DNA from 3 places in the Duganella rhizosphaerae genome. Region 2 is predicted to be linked to each of the others. Evidence: predicted binding sites of a transcription regulator. Region 2 holds the regulator's gene; each other region holds the start of a gene.
The links. Region 2 encodes sigma-54, which starts transcription at its own class of promoters, with help from an activator protein. Its sites were predicted from a motif close to TGGCANGNAANCTGCTTT; they were not measured.
Positions count from the first base shown of each region.

Region 1: RUGAMON1_RS03850 (TorF family putative porin) is a predicted target of sigma-54. The motif match lies at 1,765-1,782, and genes of this name have one in related genera.
Region 3: RUGAMON1_RS09880 (urease accessory protein UreD) is a predicted target of sigma-54. The motif match lies at 1,863-1,880, and genes of this name have one in related genera.

Region 1 covers NZ_BPWK01000002.1:10,798-14,068, forward strand. The annotation lists gene RUGAMON1_RS03840 (YifB family Mg chelatase-like AAA ATPase) at 1-1,255, opposite strand, end outside; gene RUGAMON1_RS03845 (accessory factor UbiK family protein) at 1,354-1,593, opposite strand; gene RUGAMON1_RS03850 (TorF family putative porin) at 1,872-2,636, shown strand; gene RUGAMON1_RS03855 (P-II family nitrogen regulator) at 2,648-2,986, shown strand; gene RUGAMON1_RS03860 (ammonium transporter) at 2,998-3,271, shown strand, end outside.
Region 2 covers NZ_BPWK01000016.1:84,954-88,224, reverse strand. The annotation lists gene lptA (lipopolysaccharide transport periplasmic protein LptA) at 1-280, shown strand, start outside; gene lptB (LPS export ABC transporter ATP-binding protein) at 283-1,035, shown strand; gene RUGAMON1_RS26835 (RNA polymerase factor sigma-54) at 1,041-2,519, shown strand; gene hpf (ribosome hibernation-promoting factor, HPF/YfiA family) at 2,597-2,956, shown strand; gene RUGAMON1_RS26825 (alginate lyase family protein) at 3,058-3,271, shown strand, end outside.
Region 3 covers NZ_BPWK01000004.1:7,328-10,598, reverse strand. The annotation lists gene RUGAMON1_RS09895 (DUF945 family protein) at 1-15, shown strand, start outside; gene RUGAMON1_RS09890 (NAD-dependent epimerase/dehydratase family protein) at 19-915, opposite strand; gene RUGAMON1_RS09885 (PEP-CTERM sorting domain-containing protein) at 1,018-1,710, opposite strand; gene RUGAMON1_RS09880 (urease accessory protein UreD) at 1,890-2,747, shown strand; gene RUGAMON1_RS09875 (urease subunit gamma) at 2,768-3,070, shown strand; gene RUGAMON1_RS09870 (urease subunit beta) at 3,082-3,271, shown strand, end outside.

The DNA of each region.
Region 1 (3,271 bases), on a different contig from region 2:
TGGCGGCCTGCACGCGGGCGGCGATCGTGCGCGACGATTCGCCGTCGGCATCCGCCGCCAGGATATCGGGATCGACCGCCGCCACTTCCATCTGGATGTCGATGCGGTCCAGCAGCGGGCCGGAGACGCGGCCCTGATAGCGCTGGATCAGGTCAGGCGAACAGTGGCAGACGCCGCTGGGGTGCCCGAGGTAGCCGCAAGGGCAGGGATTCATCGCGGCGATCAATTGGAAATGCGCCGGGAAGTCTGCCTGCCGGGCGGCGCGCGAGATGGTGATGCGGCCCGATTCCATCGGCTCGCGCAGCACGTCCAGTACGCTGCGCGCGAACTCGGGCAACTCATCAAGGAAAAGCACGCCCCGATGCGCCAGCGAAATCTCGCCCGGCCTCGGCACGTTGCCGCCGCCGACCAAGGCCACGCCGGACGACGTATGGTGCGGCGAGCGGAAGGGGCGGCGCTTCCAGTGCTCGATGCGGAAGCTGCCCGTCAGCGATTGCACGGCGGCCGCTTCCAATGCCTCCTCGTCGCTCATCTCCGGCAGCAAGCCGGCGAAGCGCGCCGCCAGCATGGTCTTGCCGGCGCCTGGCGGACCGACCAGCAAAATCGAGTGGTTGCCAGCGGCCGCCACCTCCAGCGCCCGCTTGGCGAACACCTGTCCCTTGACGTCGGAAAAGTCGGGATACTCCAGCGGCGCCACCAGCGGCGTCGACTCGTGGCGCGACAGCATGGAGTCGACCGACCTGGCCGCGAAATGGCTGCATACCTGCAACAGCGATTGCGCCGGGTAGATGGCGGCGTTGCCCACCAGCGCCGCCTCGTCGGCATTGGCCAGCGGCAGGATGAAGGCCAGCGTGCCGCCGTCGCGGCGTGTGGCCAGCGACATCGCCAGCGCGCCGCGTATCGGCCGCAACTCGCCGGACAGCGACAGCTCGCCGGCGAACTCGTATTGATGCAGGCGGGAGGAGGGGATTTGCTTGGAGGCGGCCAGGATGCCCAGCGCGATCGGCAAGTCAAACCTGCCCGACTCTTTCGGCAAATCAGCGGGGGCGAGGTTGACGGTGATGCGTTGCGCGGGAAATTCGAAGCCGCCGTTCTGGATGGCGGCGCGGACGCGGTCCTTGGCTTCCTTGACCTCGGTGTCGGCCAGGCCGACGATGGTGAACGCCGGCAAGCCGTTGGCCAGATGCACTTCGACGCTGACCTCTTGCGCCTCCATGCCCGCCAGGGCGCGGCTTTTGAGTACGGCTAGGCTCATGGGTTAGCGGACGACCAGTGGGGATACCAGCCGCCAGCGTAGCCCAGGCCCGCTGTGGTGCTTTGCGCTAGCCCAAACGGGCGCGGCGCGGACCTGCTTTATTGACCGGCTTTGGCTTCCAGCTCCGCCAGACGCGCTTCCAGCGCCTCCAGCTTGGCGCGGGTCTTGGCCAGGACTTGCGCCTGGACATCGAATTCCTCGCGCGTCACCAGGTCCAGCTTGGCAAAACCCTGGGTCATCATCGACTTGACGTTCTTCTCAATGTCCTTTGCTGGTGAGTTTTCGATGGCCTGATTGATCTTGCTTTGCAAGTCGTTAAAAAAAGTGTTCATATCCATAATATTCCTTGATCTCGCCAGCAATGCATTGCACCATTGCAGTGCACTCCAGCCTTAATGTGGTGCGAAATTCGGCAAAATCACCGCCGCAGCCATCCCATTCTCACATTCTTTCAAATGCCGTCCCGTTGCCCTAGTTGATACGGCAGCTATCACCTCGACAACATTAGCTGGCACGCATTCTGCTACAGAAGCTATGAACGCATACACCGCTTCGTCATAAACAGGATTTTAAACCGCAACTGCTAAATAAGTTCAACTACACAAGGAAAACAACGATGAAAAGCTTGAGCAAGAACTTTACCCTGATCGCAGCGTTGACCTTAGCATTCGCCTCCATGAGCGCCGGCATGGCGCGCGCCGAAGACGCGGCACCCGCGGCGGAAGCGAAACCGGACAATGAAGTCAGCTTCAACGCGGCCATTGTCAGCGACTACCGTTACCGCGGCGTATCGCAAACCCGTCTGAAACCTGCCCTGCAGGGCGGCGCGGACTACACCAACAACCCGACCGGCTTCTATGCCGGCACCTGGCTGTCCACCATCAAGTGGACCAAGGACGCGGGCGGCGATGGCGATGTCGAATGGGACCTGTACGCAGGCAAACGCGGCGAGATCGTCAAGGATGTGAGCTATGACGTCGGCGGCCTGTACTACTTCTACCCGTCGAACGGCCTGCACCCTAGCGCCAACACCTTCGAATTGTACGGCCAGATCGGCTACGGCCCGGTCACGTTGAAATACTCGCAATCGACGACCAACCTGTTCGGTTTCGCAGACAGCAAGAACAGCGGCTACCTCGACGCTTCCGGCAACTTCGAACTGACCGACGGCTATGTACTGAACGTGCACGCCGGCCACCAGAACGTAAAACACAACGGCGCCTCCAGCTACACCGATTACAAGCTGGGCGTGACCAAAGATTTCGGCGTAGTGACGGTGGCATTGGCGGCGGTCTATGCCGACACGAAAGCCTACGTCGGACCGGATGGGAAGAACCTGGCCAAAACCGGGGCTGTCCTGACCATTTCCAAAACCTTCTAAGCGAGGCCAGCATGAAAATGATTACCGCCATTATCAAGCCGTTCAAGCTCGACGAGGTCCGCGAGGCCCTGTCGGCGATCAACGTGCAAGGCATCACCGTGACCGAGGTCAAAGGCTTCGGTCGCCAGAAAGGCCATACCGAGCTGTACCGCGGTGCGGAGTACGTGGTGGACTTCCTGCCCAAGACCAAGATCGAAGCGGCGGTGGACGATTCCATCGTCGAGCAAGCGATAGAAGCGATCGAAGGCGCTGCCCGCACCGGCAAAATCGGCGACGGCAAAATCTTCGTGTACAACCTGGAACAAGTCATACGCATTCGTACCGGCGAAACCGGCAACGAAGCTCTTTAAGGGGAAGCTTGATGAAAAAAACTATAACAACGTTGCTGGCTGGGGTCTCCATCCTGTTCGCGCTGTCCGCGCCGGTGCACGCCGAGGATGCCAAACCGGCCGCTTCGGCCCCGGTCGCCTCCGCTGCTGCACCGGCCGCGTCGGCGCCTGAAGCGGCTCCGGTTGCCGCGCCTGCTGCCGCCGCGCCAGCCGCTGCACCAGCCGCCGCAGCGCCTGCGGAAGCCGCCCCGGCCGCCCCGGCCGCCGCGCCCGTACCGAATAAAGGCGACACCGCCTGGATGATGG
Region 2 (3,271 bases):
CGAAGGCCAGGCCGACCGTATCGAATACGACAACAAGACCGAGCTGGTCAAGCTGTTCGCCAAGGCCCAGGTCAAGCGCCTGGAAGGCAGCAAGCCGAGCAGCCAGGTCGACAGCGAATTCATTTCCTACGACAGCCGCAAGGAAGTGTTCGAGGTCAAGAACACCCCCACCGGCGACAGCAAGCCGGGCGGCGGACGCGGCACCATGGTGCTGCAGCCGTCGAGCAAGCTGGCGGTGCCGGCCGCAACGCCGGCGCCTGTGCCGACGCCGGGGAAATAAGCATGGAACCTTCCTGCGGTAGCACCCTGATCGTCAAAGGCCTGCAAAAGACTTACGGCAAGCGCCAGGTCGTGCATGACGTGTCCCTGCAAGTCGAATGCGGCGAAGTGGTGGGCCTGCTCGGCCCCAACGGCGCCGGCAAGACCACCTCGTTCTACATGATCGTCGGCCTGGTGCCGTCGGACGCCGGCAGCATCGATATCAGCGGCACCGACATCTCGTCGCTGCCGATCCACCGCCGCGCCTCGCTCGGCTTGTCCTACCTGCCGCAGGAAGCGTCGGTGTTCCGCAAGCTGACGGTGGAAGAAAATATCCGCGCCGTCCTCGAAATCCAGAAAGTGGACGGCAAGCCTTTATCCAAGGCTGCCATTGATGAACGGCTCAATACCCTGCTGGCCGATTTGCAGATCGAAAAGCTGCGCGAGAACCAGGCGCTGTCGCTGTCCGGCGGCGAGCGCCGCCGCGTGGAGATCGCGCGCGCACTGGCGACCAACCCGCGCTTCGTGCTGCTCGACGAACCATTCGCCGGGGTCGACCCGATTGCCGTGATTGAGATCCAGCGCATCGTGCGCTTCCTCAAGGAACGCGGCATCGGCGTCCTCATTACCGATCACAATGTGCGCGAGACGCTGGGCATCTGCGACCGCGCATATATCATCAACCAGGGCACGGTATTGGCTTCAGGCCGGCCAGACGACATCATCGCCAACGAATCGGTGCGTCGCGTGTACCTGGGTGAACACTTCCGTATGTAAAACCCATGAAACAGTCTTTGCAACTGCGCACGTCGCAGCACCTCGCGCTGACACCGCAATTGCAGCAGTCGATCCGGCTGCTGCAACTGTCGACGCTGGAGCTGCACCAGGAACTGGAACAGCTGCTGACCGATAATCCGCTGCTGGAGCGCCTCGACGACCCGCTGGACCGCTCGCTGCGGCTGCTGTCGGACGGCGCCATCAGCCAGCAAGCCCCGGTCGGCGACGCGCCGCCCGAAGGCCCGCCCAACGCGCAAGAGGCGCCGGCCGCCGACGCCGACAACTACGACGGCCCGGCCGCCGACACCGAAAGCACCAGCAGCGACGCCGACGTCGACTGGAGCGACGCCGGCCGCAGCAAGGCGCCCGACGACGAGGACTCGCGTCCGCAACTGGAGGCCAGCCACTGCACGCTGCGCGAGCACCTGATGGAGCAGATGCGGGTCACGGTGCTGGAGATGCGCGACCGCGCGCTGGTCGAGCTGATCATCGACGCGCTGGACGAGAACGGCTACCTCGAAGAATCGCTGGAAGAAATCCTGGCCCGCCTGCCGGAAGAGCTGGAGTTGGAGATCGACGAATTGCAGACCGCCTTGTCGATGCTGCAAAGCTTCGACCCGATGGGCGTCGGCGCGCGCAACGCGTCCGAATGCCTGGCGCTGCAGATCAAGCGCCTGCCGGGCATACCGATGGTGACGCGGCGCATGGCGCTGGCCATCGTTGAAAATCATTTGACCTGGTTTGCCCAGCGCGATTTCAACAAATTGAAGAAGGCGCTGCTGTGCGACGACGAGGATTTGCGCGAAGCACAAACCGTCATCCGCCAGTGCAATCCGCATCCGGGTTCGGCGTTCGCGTCGGACGTGTCGGACTACGTGGTGCCGGACGTGATCGTCAAAAAAGCGCGCAACGGCTGGCAAGTGAGCCTGAACAACGACGTCATGCCGCGCCTGCGCGTGAACGCCATGTACGCCAACCTGCTCAAGCAGGGAAAAGGCGAGGGCGCGATGGGCGCGCAGCTGCAGGAAGCGAAGTGGCTGATCAAGAATATGCGCCAGCGTTTCGACACGATTTTGCGCGTTGCACAAGCGATAGTAGAACGACAAAAGAACTTTTTCTCCCATGGCGCGGTTGCCATGCGCCCCCTTGTGCTTCGCGAAATTGCTGATACACTGGGACTACACGAGAGCACTATTTCTCGTGTAACAACTCAAAAATATATGCTGACCCCGCACGGTATGTTTGAGTTGAAATATTTCTTTGGTAGCCATGTCGCCACCGAAGCGGGGGGGGAAGCAAGTTCGACGGCGATACGCGCACTCATCGTGCAATTGACAGGAGCAGAAGACCCGAAAAATCCTTTATCCGACAGTAAGATTGCGGACATGCTGGGAGAACAAGGCATGGTGATTGCGCGACGCACTGTTGCCAAATATCGCGAAGCGTTGAAGATCCCGCCAGTCAGTCTCCGTAAATCTTTGTAGTTACTTGGTTCCTGCGCGCCCGGCAGTAATGGGCTCCGCACTAACCGTAAGAAGCGACATTATCTTTAGGAGTGTGTATGAATCTCACCATCAGTGGACATCATCTCGAAGTGACCTCGGCCATCCGTGAATACGTGCAGAACAAGCTGGAACGCGTCACCCGCCACTTTGATCAAGTGATTGATATTGCTGTCATCCTGACTGTAGATAACCTCAAAGAGAAAGAGAAACGCCAGAAGGCTGAAATCAACCTGCGCATGTCGGGCAAGACCGTCTACGTGGAAAGCCTGTCGCAGGACCTGTACGCCGCCATCGATACCTTGATCGACAAGCTGGATCGGCAGGTCATGAAATACAAAGCCAAGGTCCAAGAGCACGGCCACGATGCGATCAAGCATCTCCCGGATAGCTACGAACCCGCTGCCGCCGCCCTATAACAACGGCCCCGGCACCATCAAACTAGGGGCGCAGAGGCGCCCTTTTTTGCGCCTAAATGGTTTAGAGTAAACGTTTTCCTAATTCTTCCAATGGGAGTGGCATGAAACGAGCTAAACTATTTACGGCATGGCTGCTGACGCTAGCCTTTTCGGATGCCGTGGCCTCGGCTTGTCCTGCGCCGCCGCCGGCCGTGATCGACATCGACGCCAACAGCTATTACTCGGATGCGCATCACTCCGTCATCGATCCGGTGCTGCGTGCGCGCAATATCGCCAACACCAAGCCGATCGACGACTTCCTGGCCGAGGTGGCGC
Region 3 (3,271 bases), on a different contig from region 2:
CCGGCCAAACAGTAAGCCTTAGCCGCGCAGCATGTCGCCCGCGATCCAGTCCAGAACTGGCGGGCGATGCGGCTTCCAGCCCAGTTGCGTGCGCGCCCGTTGTCCGCGCACGCGGCTGTTGGAGCCCAGGCCGTACGAGGCCATTTCATAACCCCATTCTTCCTTGGCCTGTTCCAGCGGCCAGTCCTGCGGCTCGCCCAGGTTCAGCGCGCGGGCGATGGCGGCAGTCATGTCGCGGAACGAAGCCTCGCCGCTTTCGACGAAATAGAACGCGCCCGCTTCGGTCTTCTCCAACGCCAGCAGATACAGGTCGACCACGTCGTCGATGTGGACGTTGGACCAGATATTCAAGCCACGCCCCACGTGGCGCACGATGCCGCTCTTGCGGGCCTGCTTGAGCAGGCGTGGCAGCTGCACGCTGTCGCGCGGCAGCGCACCGTGGCCGTAGATCAGCGTATTGCACAGCACCGCCGAGCGCACGCCTTTGGCGGCGGCAGCCAGCACCAGGTCGTCGATGGCGACGCGCGCGGCCTTGTCGGCGGTGGGGGCGGGGAGTTGGTCTTCGAAGTAGATGCGGTCCGTGCCTTCGCCGCCGGAGGCGTCGCCGACGATGCTGGAACCGCTGGTGTGCAGGAATACCTTGCCGGAGCCGGCCAGGGCGTCGACCAAGGCTTCGACGGCGGCGCGGTTGTCGCTGCTGGCGGCGTTGATGACGGCGTCCGCCGCCCGCGCCTGGGCGATCAGCAGATCGCGGTCGTTCAGGGTGCCGACCACGCCGGTCACGCCGATTTTTGCCAGTTCCTCCAGCTGTTCCGGCTTGCGTACCAGGCCAGTTACCTGATGACCCGCGCGTACCAGTCCCGCTGCGATCGAACCGCCGATGAAGCCTGCTGCGCCAGTGACGAATACTTTCATGTCGTGCTCACTTAATCAAATCGAGAAGTGAACAGTATGGGGATGAACGCCGCGCGCAAACAGCCCGCGCGGCGCAAAGTACTCTTGATTGTCAGGCAAAGATCAGGCTTGAGCTTTGCGTTGCTTGCGCTTGGCGACCACGCCCAGCATGGCCAGGCCGGCCAGCAGCATGGCGTAGGCGTCGGCTTCCGGCACCGGCGCGGCGGCCACGGCGAAGGACAGGTTGTCGGCGTAGCCGTCGTTGTAGGAACCGGCGTTGCGGGTCATGGTCAGCGTGATGCCGACGTTGAGCGTGCCGACCGGGATGTAGCCTTGTGCGTCGCGCAGCAGCAGGCCGATCTGGTTGCCGCGGTCGGCGTTGGAGACCGGACCAATGCTGGCTTCGGACAGTTTCGCGCCGCCGCTGCCGAAGAAGGTCGCGGTCAGTGCGGCGTTGTCGTTCTGCGAGTCGTAGCCGCCCAGCCAGGCCGACAGGTCGAAGCGCGAGGCGCCGGTGTTGATCGTCGCGCTCAATGCGGACAGGTCGATGGTCTGGGTGGCGCTGGTCTTGGCCGAAACGCCGCCGCCGAAGAAGTAAGTGCCGCGATTCGCAGGGCCTGGATCGGCAAGCGATGGGAAGCCGCCGGCAGCGCCGTAGTTGACGACTTCAAAACCCGGCGTGGTGGCCCAGCCGGCAGTGCTGCCGGTTTCGGCATTGCCGTTGGCGATCAGGTTGGAACCGAAGGTGCTCGCTTGCGCGGCTGGCGTCAGCGCCAGGGCAACCGCCACGGCGGCCGCAAAAGTAGTGAATCGCATTGCTGTCCTTGAACGATAAAAATGGTGCTTATTTTACATGCAAAATTAACATAAGTAAAAGGCGATGTCGGCATCCTGCGCACCATTGCGGTGCGCGGGGCTCTCTTTGGTGCGAAAAATGTTCTTACGGCCGATGTAGCCCGTCATTCAGCTGGCATGACGCTTGCATTACGTCATTCATGCCCGATACCACCGCATCCAGAGAACTCGCCGCCAGCCCTAGCGCATGGCAGGCCTGCCTCGCCCTCGGTTTTGCCGACGACGGCGGCGTCACGCGGCTGTTCGACAATCGCCACTACGGCCCGCTGCGCGTGCAGAAGGCGCTGTACCCGGAGGACGCCAAGGTGTGCCACGCCATCGTGGTCCATCCGCCTGGTGGCGTGGTGGGCGGCGACCAGCTGGCGATCACGGTCGGCGTCGGCGCGCAGGCGCATGCCTTCCTCACCACGCCAGGCGCCGCCAAGTGGTACAAGGCCAACGGCAAGGTGTCGCGCCAGAGCGTGCGCCTGACCGTGGGCGCAGGCGCCGCACTCGAATGGCTGCCGCAAGAAACCATCTTTTTTGATACCGCTAACGTGGTGCTGGAGCAGCACGTCGAACTGGCGGCCGGCGCCACCTACATCGGCTGCGAGATCCTCTGCATGGGCCGGCGCGGCTCCGGCGAAACCTTCGACACCGGCACCGTCACCCAGCGCAGCAGCATCCGCCGCGACGGTCGGTTGATCTGGTGGGAGCAGGGCGCGATGCTGGGCGGTCGCCTCGGCAGCCCGCTGGCGCTCAATGGCAAAACCGTCTGCGCCACGCTGATCGCCGCCGGCAAGCCGCTCAGCGCCGCCGTGCTGAGCGAGATCCGCGCCGATATTCAAGCCGACGGCGACCACGTCTTCGGCGTCACGCAAACCAAGGGCGTGCTGGTCGCGCGCCACCTGGGCGACGACAGCGAAACCGCGCGCCGCCTGATGCTCACCGTCTGGCGCCGTTTGCGCCCGCATCTGCTGGAGCGCGCGGCCGTGACGCCGCGCATCTGGCAAACCTGAAGCTAAACCTGAGAAACACCATGGACCTGACACCAAGAGAAAAAGACAAGCTGCTGATTTTCACCGCCGGCATCGTGGCGGAACGCCGCCTCGCGCGCGGCCTGAAGCTGAACTATCCGGAAGCGGTGGCGCTGATCACCTGCGCCATCATGGAAGGTGCGCGCGACGGCAAGACCGTGGCGCAGCTGATGTCCGAGGGCACCCGCATCCTCACGCGCGCCGACGTCATGGAAGGCATACCCGAAATGATCCCCGACATCCAGGTCGAAGCCACGTTCCCCGACGGCAGCAAGCTGGTGACCGTCCATAACCCCATCCCCTAAAGGAGGTCATCATGATCCCAGGCGAATACATACTCGAAGAGGGCGAGATCGGCCTCAATGAAGGCCGTGCCACCGCGACCGTCGTGGTGACCAACCAGGGCGACCGGCCGGTGCAGGTCGGCTCGCATTTCCATTTTTTTGAAGTCAACACGGAGCTCAAGTTCGAGCGCTGGAAGGCCTACGGCATGCGCCTGAATATCG